2 regions of the Luteimonas vadosa genome follow, and region 1 is predicted to be linked to the other one. Evidence: predicted binding sites of a transcription regulator. Region 1 holds the regulator's gene; the other holds the start of a gene.
What was found. The regulator HrcA, encoded in region 1, represses chaperone genes, less so after heat shock. The targets are predictions, from matches to a motif close to TTNGCACTCNNNNNNNNNGAGTGCNAA.
Positions count from the first base shown of each region.

Region 2: rpoH (RNA polymerase sigma factor RpoH) is a predicted target of HrcA. The motif match lies at 2,114-2,140, and genes of this name have one in related genera.

Region 1 covers NZ_BAABJY010000002.1:590,606-595,725, reverse strand. Annotated here, with positions in the region: gene dnaK (molecular chaperone DnaK) at 1-1,835, opposite strand, end outside; gene grpE (nucleotide exchange factor GrpE) at 1,950-2,471, opposite strand; gene hrcA (heat-inducible transcriptional repressor HrcA) at 2,518-3,582, opposite strand; gene recN (DNA repair protein RecN) at 3,687-5,120, shown strand, end outside.
Region 2 covers NZ_BAABJY010000001.1:437,291-442,410, forward strand. Annotated here, with positions in the region: gene zupT (zinc transporter ZupT) at 1-563, shown strand, start outside; partial or broken gene ABD970_RS02025 (DUF1203 domain-containing protein) at 635-976, opposite strand; gene rpoH (RNA polymerase sigma factor RpoH) at 1,225-2,103, opposite strand; gene ung (uracil-DNA glycosylase) at 2,218-2,931, opposite strand; gene ABD970_RS02040 (response regulator) at 2,992-3,837, opposite strand; gene ftsX (permease-like cell division protein FtsX) at 3,841-4,800, opposite strand; gene ftsE (cell division ATP-binding protein FtsE) at 4,793-5,120, opposite strand, start outside.

The DNA of each region.
Region 1 (5,120 bases):
TCGCCGTCCGGCCCCTGCTGCGCGGCCGCCGCGGCGAACAGGGCCTGCGCCGCTTCCTCCAGCGTCGTGGTCTTGGCCTCGATCTGGGCCTTGTCGTCGCCCTTCATCGCCGTCTCGACCTCGGCGATCGCGCCCTCGACGCGGCCGATCACTTCGCCACCGACCTTGTCGCCGTTGTCCTTGATGGCGCTCCGGGCGCTGTGCACCAGCGCGTCGGCCTGGTTGCGCGCCGTGACCAGCTCCTGGAACTTCCTGTCCTCTTCGCGATGCGCCTCGGCGTCGGACACCATCCGCTGGATCTCCTCCTCGGACAGGCCAGAGCCGGACTTGATCTCGACCTTCTGCTCCTTGCCGGTCTTCTTGTCCTTGGCGGTCACGTGGACGATGCCGTTGGCGTCGATGTCGAACGACACCTCGACCTGCGGCATGCCGCGGGGCGCCGGCTCAATGCCGGTCAGGTCGAACTTGGCCATCGACTTGTTGTAGCGGGCCTGCTCGCGCTCGCCCTGCAGCACGTGCACGGTGACGGCGGACTGGTTGTCCTCGGCGGTGGAGAAGGTCTGCGAGGCCTTGGTCGGCACCGTGGTGTTCTTCTCGATGATCTTGGTGAACACGCCGCCCAGGGTCTCGATGCCGAGGCTCAGCGGGGTCACGTCGAGCAGCAGCACGTCCTTGACGTCGCCGGCGAGCACGCCGCCCTGGATCGCGGCGCCGATGGCCACGGCCTCGTCCGGGTTGATGTCCTTGCGCGGTTCCTTGCCGAAGAACTCGGCCACGGCCTGCTGCACCTTGGGCATGCGGGTCTGGCCGCCGACCAGGATCACCTCGTTGATGTCACTGGCGCGCAGCCCGGCATCGTTGAGCGCGACCTTGCACGGCTCGATGGTCTTCTTGACCAGGTCCTCGACCAGCGATTCCAGCTTGGCGCGGGTCAGCTTGATGTTGAGGTGCTTGGGACCGGAGGCGTCGGCAGTGACGTAGGGCAGGTTGACCTCCGTCTGCTGGGCGCTGGAGAGCTCGATCTTGGCGCGCTCGGCCGCGTCCTTCAGGCGCTGGAGCGCCAGCGGATCCTTGCGCAGGTCGATGCCCTGGTCCTTCTGGAATTCCTCGACGAGGTAGTCGATCACGCGCTTGTCGAAGTCCTCGCCACCGAGGAAGGTGTCGCCGTTGGTGGCCAGCACCTCGAACTGCTTCTCGCCGTCCACCTCGGCGATCTCGATGATCGAGACGTCGAAGGTGCCGCCGCCCAGGTCGTAGACCGCGATCTTGCGGTCGGCGCCCTTCTTGTCCAGGCCGTAGGCCAGCGCGGCGGCGGTCGGCTCGTTGATGATGCGCTTGACGTCCAGGCCGGCGATCTTGCCGGCGTCCTTGGTCGCCTGGCGCTGCGAGTCGTTGAAGTACGCCGGCACGGTGATCACCGCCTCGGACACGGTCTCGCCCAGGTAGGCCTCGGCGGTCTTCTTCATCTTCTCGAGGATCCGCGCGGAGACTTCCTGCGCCGAGAGCTTCTTGCCGTCGCTGGTCTGCACCCAGGCGTCGCCGTTGTCGTGCTCGACGATCCCGTAGGACACCAGGTCGAGGTCCTTCTTGACCTCGGCGTCGCCGAACTTGCGGCCGATCAGGCGCTTGACCGCGTAGAACGTGTTCTTTGGATTGGTGACCGCCTGGCGCTTGGCCGACGCACCGACCAGTACCTCGCCGTCCTTGGTGTAGGCCACGATCGACGGCGTGGTGCGGTCGCCCTCGCTGTTCTCGATGACCTTGGCCTTGCCGCCTTCCATGATCGCCACGCACGAGTTGGTCGTGCCCAGGTCGATGCCGATGATCTTTGCCATAGTGGATTCCCTCTCGAATTCTCTGGTCTGTCGTGTCTGTCGTGGCGGCCTCGCCGCCGATGGGGGTTATCTGGGGGCGCGCCCGGAGGGTTCAAGCCATGGGCCGCTTCCGGCTCAGTCGTGGGGCGTCACCGCCACCATCGCCGGGCGCAACAACTGGTCGTTGAGCAGGTAACCCTTCTGGAAGGTCTGCGCGACCGCACCCGGCGCGATGCCTTCGGCCTCGATCACGCTCATCGCCTGGTGGTGTTCCGGGTCGAAGGCATCCCCCGGCCGCGGCGCGACGGCGACGAGTCCATGCTTGGCGGAGATCCGGCTGAGCTCGCGGAGGGTGAGTTCAACCCCCTCGCGCAGGGGGTCGGCGGCGTCTGCCGTCGAAAGCGCGGCATCCATCCCGTCCAGGACCGGCAGGAGGTCGTTCAGCAGCTGTTTGTTCGCGAAGCGGCAGGCGTTGCTGACCTCGCGCTCCAGCCGCTTGCGCTGGTTCTCCAGGTCGGCGCGTTCCACGAGCGACTGCGCCCGCAGCTGCTCGACCTCGCCACGGAGCGCTTCGAGCTCGTCCTGCACCGCCGTTTCCGGTGCGTCATCGCCTTGCGCGGCCGCCTCGGCCGCCTCTTGCTGGGGTTCGTTGCTCATCTTGGTCCGGTTTTCCTTGGCGGGCGTCACGCCGCCGGCCGGACAGCTATGGGGTTGTCCGCTCCGGATTCAAGGCGACCCCCAGCACGTCGGCCGCGGCTTGCACCACCGGAATCACCCGGTCGTAGGCCATCCGGGTCGGCCCGATGACGCCCAGCACGCCCAGGACCTGGCCGCCCGCGGAATAGGGAGCGGTGACCAGGGAAACCCCCTCCAACGGCGCCAGCCCGGTCTCCTCGCCGATGAAGATCCGCACCCCCGGGGCCTGCACGGTGCGCTCGAGCAGCTGCAGGATCTCCCGCTTGCGTGCGAAGGCCTCGAACAGCTCGCGCAGGCGATCCAGGTCCGACAGGTCCTGGACGCCGATCAAGCGGGTCTGCCCCGCGAGCAGCATGTCGTCGCCATCGGGCGCCAGCGCCTGCTCGGCGAGCTCGACCGATTGCGACAGCAGGGTCTCCATCTCGCTCCGCGCGTCGCGCATGTCGTGGATCAGGCGGGCACGGATCTCCGCCAGGGGGCGGCCGGCGAAATTCTGGTTGAGGTAGTTCGCCACCCGTTCCAGTTCGCCGGGTTCGTAATTGCGCCGGCCCTGGACGATGCGGTTCTGGACTTCGTTGTCGGCGAACACCACGATGGCCATCACCCGCTGCCCGTCCAGGGCGACGAAATCGATGTGGCGAAAGGCGAACTGCTCCCGCTTGGGCACGCTCACCACGCCGACGAAGTGCGTCATCGCGGACACCAGTTCCGATGCCGAGCCCAGCAAGGATTGCGTGCCGCCACCGGCTGGCAATTGCTGCCTCAGGCGGGCGACTTCGGCCTCGGGCAACGGCTTGAGCTGCAGCAGGGAATCCACGAAGACGCGGTACCCCTGCGCCGTGGGAATGCGGCCGGAGGACGTATGCGGGGCCGACAACAGCCCGACTTCCTCGAGGTCGGCGAGGATGTTGCGGATGGTCGCTGGGCTGACGTCGAGGCCGGCGTGCCTGGCCAGCGTCTGCGAGCCAACGGGCTCGCCGTCGCGGATGTGACGGCCGATCAGGGTGCGCAACAGCTGGCGGGCGCGGGGGTCGAGGTCGTGCGCGGCGTCGGGGGAGCGGTTGCTGACCATGCCCTTCATATAGGCGCCCCGGGTGCCGGGCGCAAGCGCCCCGCCGCGCGATCGTCGTGGCGGCGCCCCTGTCACCGTGCCGGGCAAGCGGGCACAATCGCGCCATGCTTACGCGCCTGTCCATCCGCGATTTCGCCGTCGTCTCTCGGACCGACCTGGAGTTCGGTCCCGGCATGACGGTGATTTCCGGTGAAACCGGCGCCGGCAAGTCATTGCTGGTCGACGCGCTGGGCTTCCTGTCGGGCATGCGCGCCGACAGCGCGATGGTCCGCCACGGCGCCGAGCGTGCCGAACTGCATGCCGAATTCGCCCTGGCGGGGTCGCCCCCTGCCGTGCAGTGGCTTCGCGAACAGGAATTCGACGACGGCGACGCCTGCGTGTTGCGCCGAACGCTGCGTGCCGATGGCGGCTCCCGGGCCTGGATCAACGGCCGCCCGGCGACGCTGTCGCAGCTGTCGGAGCTGGCGGGCCTGCTGGTCGAGATCCATGGCCAGCATGAACACCAGGCCCTGCTTTCCCGGCAAAGCCAACTGGCCCTGCTGGATGCCCATGGCGGCCACACCCCCTTGCTCGATGCGGTCCGTGATGCCGCCCGGCGCTGGACCGCGCTGCTGGAGGAACGCGACGCACTGTCCAGGCGGGGCGACGTCTCGGAACGGATCGAATGGCTCGACCACCAGCTGGCCGAGCTCGACCGTGAGAACCTGTCGGCCGAGAGCCTTGCCGACCTGGAGGCCGACCATCGCCGCCAGGCGCATGCGGCGAGCCTGATCTCGGGTTGCGACGATGCCCTGGCCTGCATCGGTGGCGATGCCGCTCCCGCCTTGCCCGCGCAACTGCAGCGGCTTCGCGCAGGTCTCGACCGCCTCCAGGAACACGAGCCGCGCCTGGGCGAAGTCGATGACATGCTCGATGCCGCCGCGATCCAGCTTGACGAGGCCTCGGCCCTGCTGGAGCGCATCCGCGCCGACCTGGACGTCGATCCGGCCCGGTTCGAGGCCCTCGAAGGCCGCATCGCGCGCCTCCACGAGCTTTCCCGCAAGCACAGGGTGCCGCCCGGATCGCTGGCGGAGCATCGCGACGCCCTCGCCACCGAGCGCGATACCCTGCACACCGCCGGGACCCGCCTGAGGGTCCTGGACCAGGAAATCGCGGCTGCCATGGACGCCTGGCGCGAAGCCGCGTCGGCATTGACCCGCTCCCGGCAAAAGGCGGCAAAGGCGCTGGCCAAGGCGACCAGCAACTTGGTCTCCGAGCTCGGGATGGGCGGGGGCAGTTTCGAGATCGCCTTCGAAACGACCCCGGCCAACCGCCCCGACCCGCTGGGGGCCGAACGGGTCGAATTCCTGGTGTCCGCCAACGCCGGGCAGCCCGCTCGCCCGCTGCGCAAGGTCGCCTCGGGCGGCGAACTGTCCCGTATCTCGCTGGCGATCGAGGTCGCGGCGCTTGGACACGATCCCGTGCCGACGATGGTGTTCGACGAGGTCGACTCCGGCATCGGTGGCGCGGTCGCCGAGATCGTCGGCCAGAAGTTGCGG
Region 2 (5,120 bases), on a different contig from region 1:
TCGCTTTCCTCGCGGGCGTGCTGATGATCGTGCTGATCGACCGGCTGGTGCCCAACCCGCACGAGCGCCTCGAGGTCGACGATCCGTTCTTCAAGCAGCACAACACCGAATACATCAAGCGCGTCGGCCTGCTCACCGCGTTCGCGATCACCGCGCACAACTTCCCGGAAGGGCTGGCGACCTTCTTCGCGACCCTTGAGAACCCGGCCGTGGGCATGCCACTGGCGTTCGCCATCGCGATCCACAACATCCCCGAGGGCATCGCGATCGCGGTGCCCGTGTACTACGCCACCAGCAACAAGACCTACGCCTTCGTCGCCTGCCTGCTGTCGGGACTGGCCGAACCGGTCGGCGCGATCATCGGCTACGTGCTGCTGCGGCCGTACCTGTCCGACGCGGTGTTCGGCACGGTGTTCGGCGTCATCGCCGGCGTGATGGTGTTCCTGGCGCTGGACGAACTGCTGCCGGCGGCCAAGCGCTACGCCAAGGGCCATGAAACCGTGTACGGCCTGGTGTCCGGCATGGGCGTGCTGGCGGTCAGCCTGGTGTTGTTCAAGTGGTGAGCACCCCGTCGCCCATCGGGACGCGCGGGGCATCGACGCGGATCCCGACCCGATAGCCGGATTCCCTGCCGTCAGGCGCGGTCGATCCGGCAGGCGTAGCAGCCGCGCCGCGCGTTGTGGACGTGCAGGAAGTCGACGGCCGCTTCGCTGAAGTAGCGATCGACCAGCGGCGCAAGTTCCACGCCTTCGACGACCTCGGCGTCCCGCATCCACCCGCCGGCATCGTAGGCACGGACCGACAGCAACCTGCCGCGCTGCTGCTCGGGGACCTCGTTGCGCCAGACGCCCGTCTCCTTCGCGGACTCGTTGACGAAGATCGGACCGTCGGCGCGGTACGGCGTCTCGACGTCCAGGTGCTGCCACGACAGCAGGAGAACCCGGTCCCCGGGCTCGGCGTCCACGAGGGTCACGCGGCACGGGAACCCTGGCCTGGCGTCGACCTACATTCGTCGGATGCCGCGCGCCTGCAGGGCGTCGTCGTCCAGCGCGAACAACGGCTGGAACGGCTGCAGCGGCAATCCGGTGACCACGTAGCCCATGGCACTCGCTCCCGATGGTTCGGGCACAGCCTAGGACGCGGACGCCGGAAGCGATATCCGCATCGTGCACAAGCAAACGGCCCGGTTTCCCGGGCCGTCGTCCAGTCGCCGCGCTGCCCGGCTCAGGCCACGAACAGCGCCTTCATCTTCTTCAGCGCGTTGGCCTCGACCTGCCGGATGCGTTCGGCCGACACGCCGTATTCGTCGGCGAGTTCCTGCAAGGTCACCTTGTTGCTGGCATCCAGCCAGCGGCGGGCGACGATGTCCCGGGAGCGTTCGTCCAATTTCGCCAGCCCCTCGTGCAGCAACTGCAGCTGGCTGTCCTCGTGGTCGATGCGCTCGTAGCTTTCCGACGGATCCTCGTCGTGCGTCATCAGGTAGGCGGCCGGCGCGGGCGGCGCGCGGTCGTTGTCGTCGTCGTCGGCGGTCAGGTCGAAGCCGATGTCGCGACCGGACAGGCGCGACTCCATCTCCAGCACCTCGCGCTCGGGCACGTTGAGGTCGGCCGCGACCGCGCTCACCTCGTCCGCGCTCAGCCAACCCAGGCGCTTCTTGCTCTTGCGCAGGTTGAAGAACAGCTTGCGCTGCGCCTTGGTGGTGGCGACCTTGACGATGCGCCAGTTCTTGATGATGTACTCGTGCATCTCGGCACGGATCCAGTGGACCGCGAAGCTGACCAGGCGCACCCCGACCGCGGGGTCGAACCGCTTGACGGCCTTCATCAGGCCGATGTTGCCTTCCTGGATCAGGTCGCCCAGCGGCAGGCCATAACCGTTGTAGCCGCGGGCGACGTGGACGACGAAACGCAGGTGCGAATGCACCAGTTCGCGCGCGGCCTCCAGGTCCTCCTGGTCGCGGTAGCGGTGGGCGAGCGCCTGCTCCTCCTCGACCGACAGGACGGGGATCTGGTGGACCGCGCCGATGTAGGCGTCCAGCGATCCGAGCGCACTGGGGACGGGCAGGTTGTGGGCGACGAGGGCGTTGCTGGTCATCGTGGTCATGGCGGCCATTTTAGCAGTGGCCATGTGTGACTGCTAAGTCAATGGGAAGTTTCCAGTGTTCTGTTCATGGAACAATCAGGTGGGAGCAGGCGTCACTGGCGACTTAGCACAGGCTCATGGCTGGCCGGGAGGATCCGGGGCCAATGGCGGCAGGGACCAGTCGATCGGCGCGCCCCCCTGGCGAACCAGGTACTGGTTGGCCGCGGAAAAGTGCCCGCACCCGAGGAAGCCGCGGTGCGCCGACAACGGCGACGGATGGGTGGTACGCAGGATGCGGTGGCGGCGCGCATCCACCATCCGCCCCTTGGCCTGCGCATAGCTGCCCCACAGCAGGAATACCAGCCCCTCGCGCTCGCGCGCGAGCGTCTCGACCACGTGGTCGGTGAAACCCTCCCAGCCCTTGCCCTGGTGGCTGCCCGGCCGGCCCGCCTCCACGGTCAGCACGGCGTTGAGCAGCAGCACCCCACGCCGCGCCCACGCCACCAGGTGGCCGTGGTCGGGGCGGGGGATGCCGAGGTCGCGCTCGATTTCCTTGTAGATGTTCTGCAGCGAGGGCGGCACCGGCACGCCCGGCTGTACCGAGAAGCACAGGCCGTGGGCCTGGCCTTCTCCGTGGTACGGATCCTGCCCCAGGACCACCACCTTCACTGCGTCGAACGGCGTGGCGTCGAATGCAGCGAAGATCCGGGGGCCCGGCGGGTAGATGCGGGCGCCCGCGGCCTTGCGCTCGCGCAGGAACCGCGACAGCTGGCGCATGTCGTCGCGCTGCAGCCAGTCGCCGACGCGCGCCTTCCAGGAGGGTTCGAGCCGGATGCGGTCCTCGCCCATGGCCCTAGCGCATCCGCACGGCGGCCGGTGCCGCGGCCAAGGGGGGGTTGCCGCGCGCGGTCACGGCGCGATGTCGGGCATCTCGGGCAGGCGCGACATCCGCAACTGGAACAGCACCTTGGTCACCAGCAGGCGTTCCTCGATCGGCTTGAGCACCAGGTCGTTGGCACCGTCGCGCAGCAAGGCCATCTGGTTGACGCGGTTGAAGTCGCCGGTCATCACCAGCACCGGCAGGCGGCGCTTGCCGTAGCCGAATTCCTCGCGCACCGCCTGCACCAGCTCGCGGCCGCTCAGCTCGCCCTTGAGGTACACGTCGGTCAGCAGCAGGTCGGCGCCGGGCGGGTCGTCGTCGCGCTTCGCGCGCAGGTAGTCCAGCGCTTCCTCGGCGCTGATCATGTGCGTGACCTGCAACTGCTGCGCCTGGAGCATGCGCATGGTCGCCAGCGCCACCGTGCGGCTGTCCTCGATGTAGAGCACGTGCGCGCCGGGGATGGTCTCGGGCTGGACGTAGCCGCGGATGAACGCCGCGAGCGCCTGGTGGCCGTTGGCCTTGTCGAAATAGTCGGTGACGTCCTCGGTGAAGCGCCGCGTCTCCAGGTGCGCCTGCACGTCGCCGGACACCACGATCACCGGCACGTAGCGCTGCCCGGCCGCCTCGCGCACCGCGCGGGCGAGCTGGAGGCCGTCGGCGTCGGGCAGCACCAGCGAGGTCGTGACCAGGTCGACGGGCGCCTGCTCGAGGGCGCTGCGGGCCTCGGACAGGTCCGCGCAACCCACGACCTCGACGTCGGGCAATTCCTGGCGGAGGACGTCGCCGATCAGCTTGCGCACCAGGCGCGAGCCGTCGACCACCATGATCCGCGGCGTATCGCTGGCCAGGTGGCGCATGTCGTGGAGCGTGGTCATCGCCTAGGTCTCGGTCGGGCGCGTCTGGCGCAGGAAGTGCCCGGTCACCACGCGGGCGCCGAGCCAGCCGAGTACCGTCGCACCGGCGAAGACCCAGGCGGCGTGCACCGGGATGAACCCCTGCAGCCCGAAACTGCTGCCGTAGCTGGCGGCCAGGTCGGACACCGCAGGCCGCAGCGCCATCCCGGCCAGGGCGAGCAGGCCCAGCGCCAGCGCACCGGCGGCCAGACCGTACCACGCCCCCAGGTACAGGAACGGCCGGCGGATGAAGCCGTCCGTGGCGCCCAGCAACTGCAGCACGCCGATTTCCTCGCGACGCGACTGGATATCCAGGCGCACCGTGTTGCCCACCACCAGCAACCCGCCCAGGCCGAACAGCGCCGCCAGCACCCAGGCGGTGCGGCCACCGAAGCGCAGCCACCCGTCCAGGCGCTGGCGCCACTGCGCGTCGTGCTGGACCAGCTCGGCCTCCGGCAGCTGGCGCAGGGAATCGGCCACCAGCGCTTCGTCGCCTGCCGGGGTCACGACCAGCACGTGCGGCAGCGGGTTGTCGCCCAGCGCGTCGATCGCCTCGCCGAGGCCGCTGTGGGCGCGCAGCGCCTCCAGGCCCTGGTCGGGCGTCCGGTGCTCCACGCCGCCGACGTTGCCGCGCGCCCGCAATTCGTCTGCCAGCGCGACGACGCGCGCCGCGTCCGTGTCCGGGGCAAGGAACACGCTGATCTCGCGCGACTGCTGCACCGTGCCGGCGAAGCGTTCGACATTGTCCAGCGCGAGCCACAGTCCCAGCGGCAAGGCCAGCGCGATCGCCAGGACACCGACGGTCAGCAGGGTCGCGAACGGCCGGCGGAACAGCCGACCGAAGCTGGCAACCACGCTGTACAAGTGGTGGTCGAGCCAGGTCCCGACCCCGGCGGACGTGCGCGACGGACGCGCCGACGGGCCCTGCAGCGGACGCTCAGGCATCGGCCAGGTCCTCCGGGGCGATGTCGTCGACCAGCCGGCCCTGGTCGAGCACCAGCACCCGCTTGCGCATGCGCTTGACCAGCCCGAGGTCGTGGCTGGCGACCAGCACGCTGGTGCCGTGCTCGGGCAGCGCGGAGAAAAGGGCGAGGATCTCGGCCGACAAGGTCGGGTCGAGGTTGCCGGTCGGTTCGTCGGCGACCAGCAAGCGCGGTTCCGACACGACGGCGCGGGCGATGCCGACGCGCTGCTGTTCGCCCGCGGACAGCTGGGTGGGCAAGGCGCGTTCGCGATCGCCCAATCCCAGCCGTTCGAGCACGCTG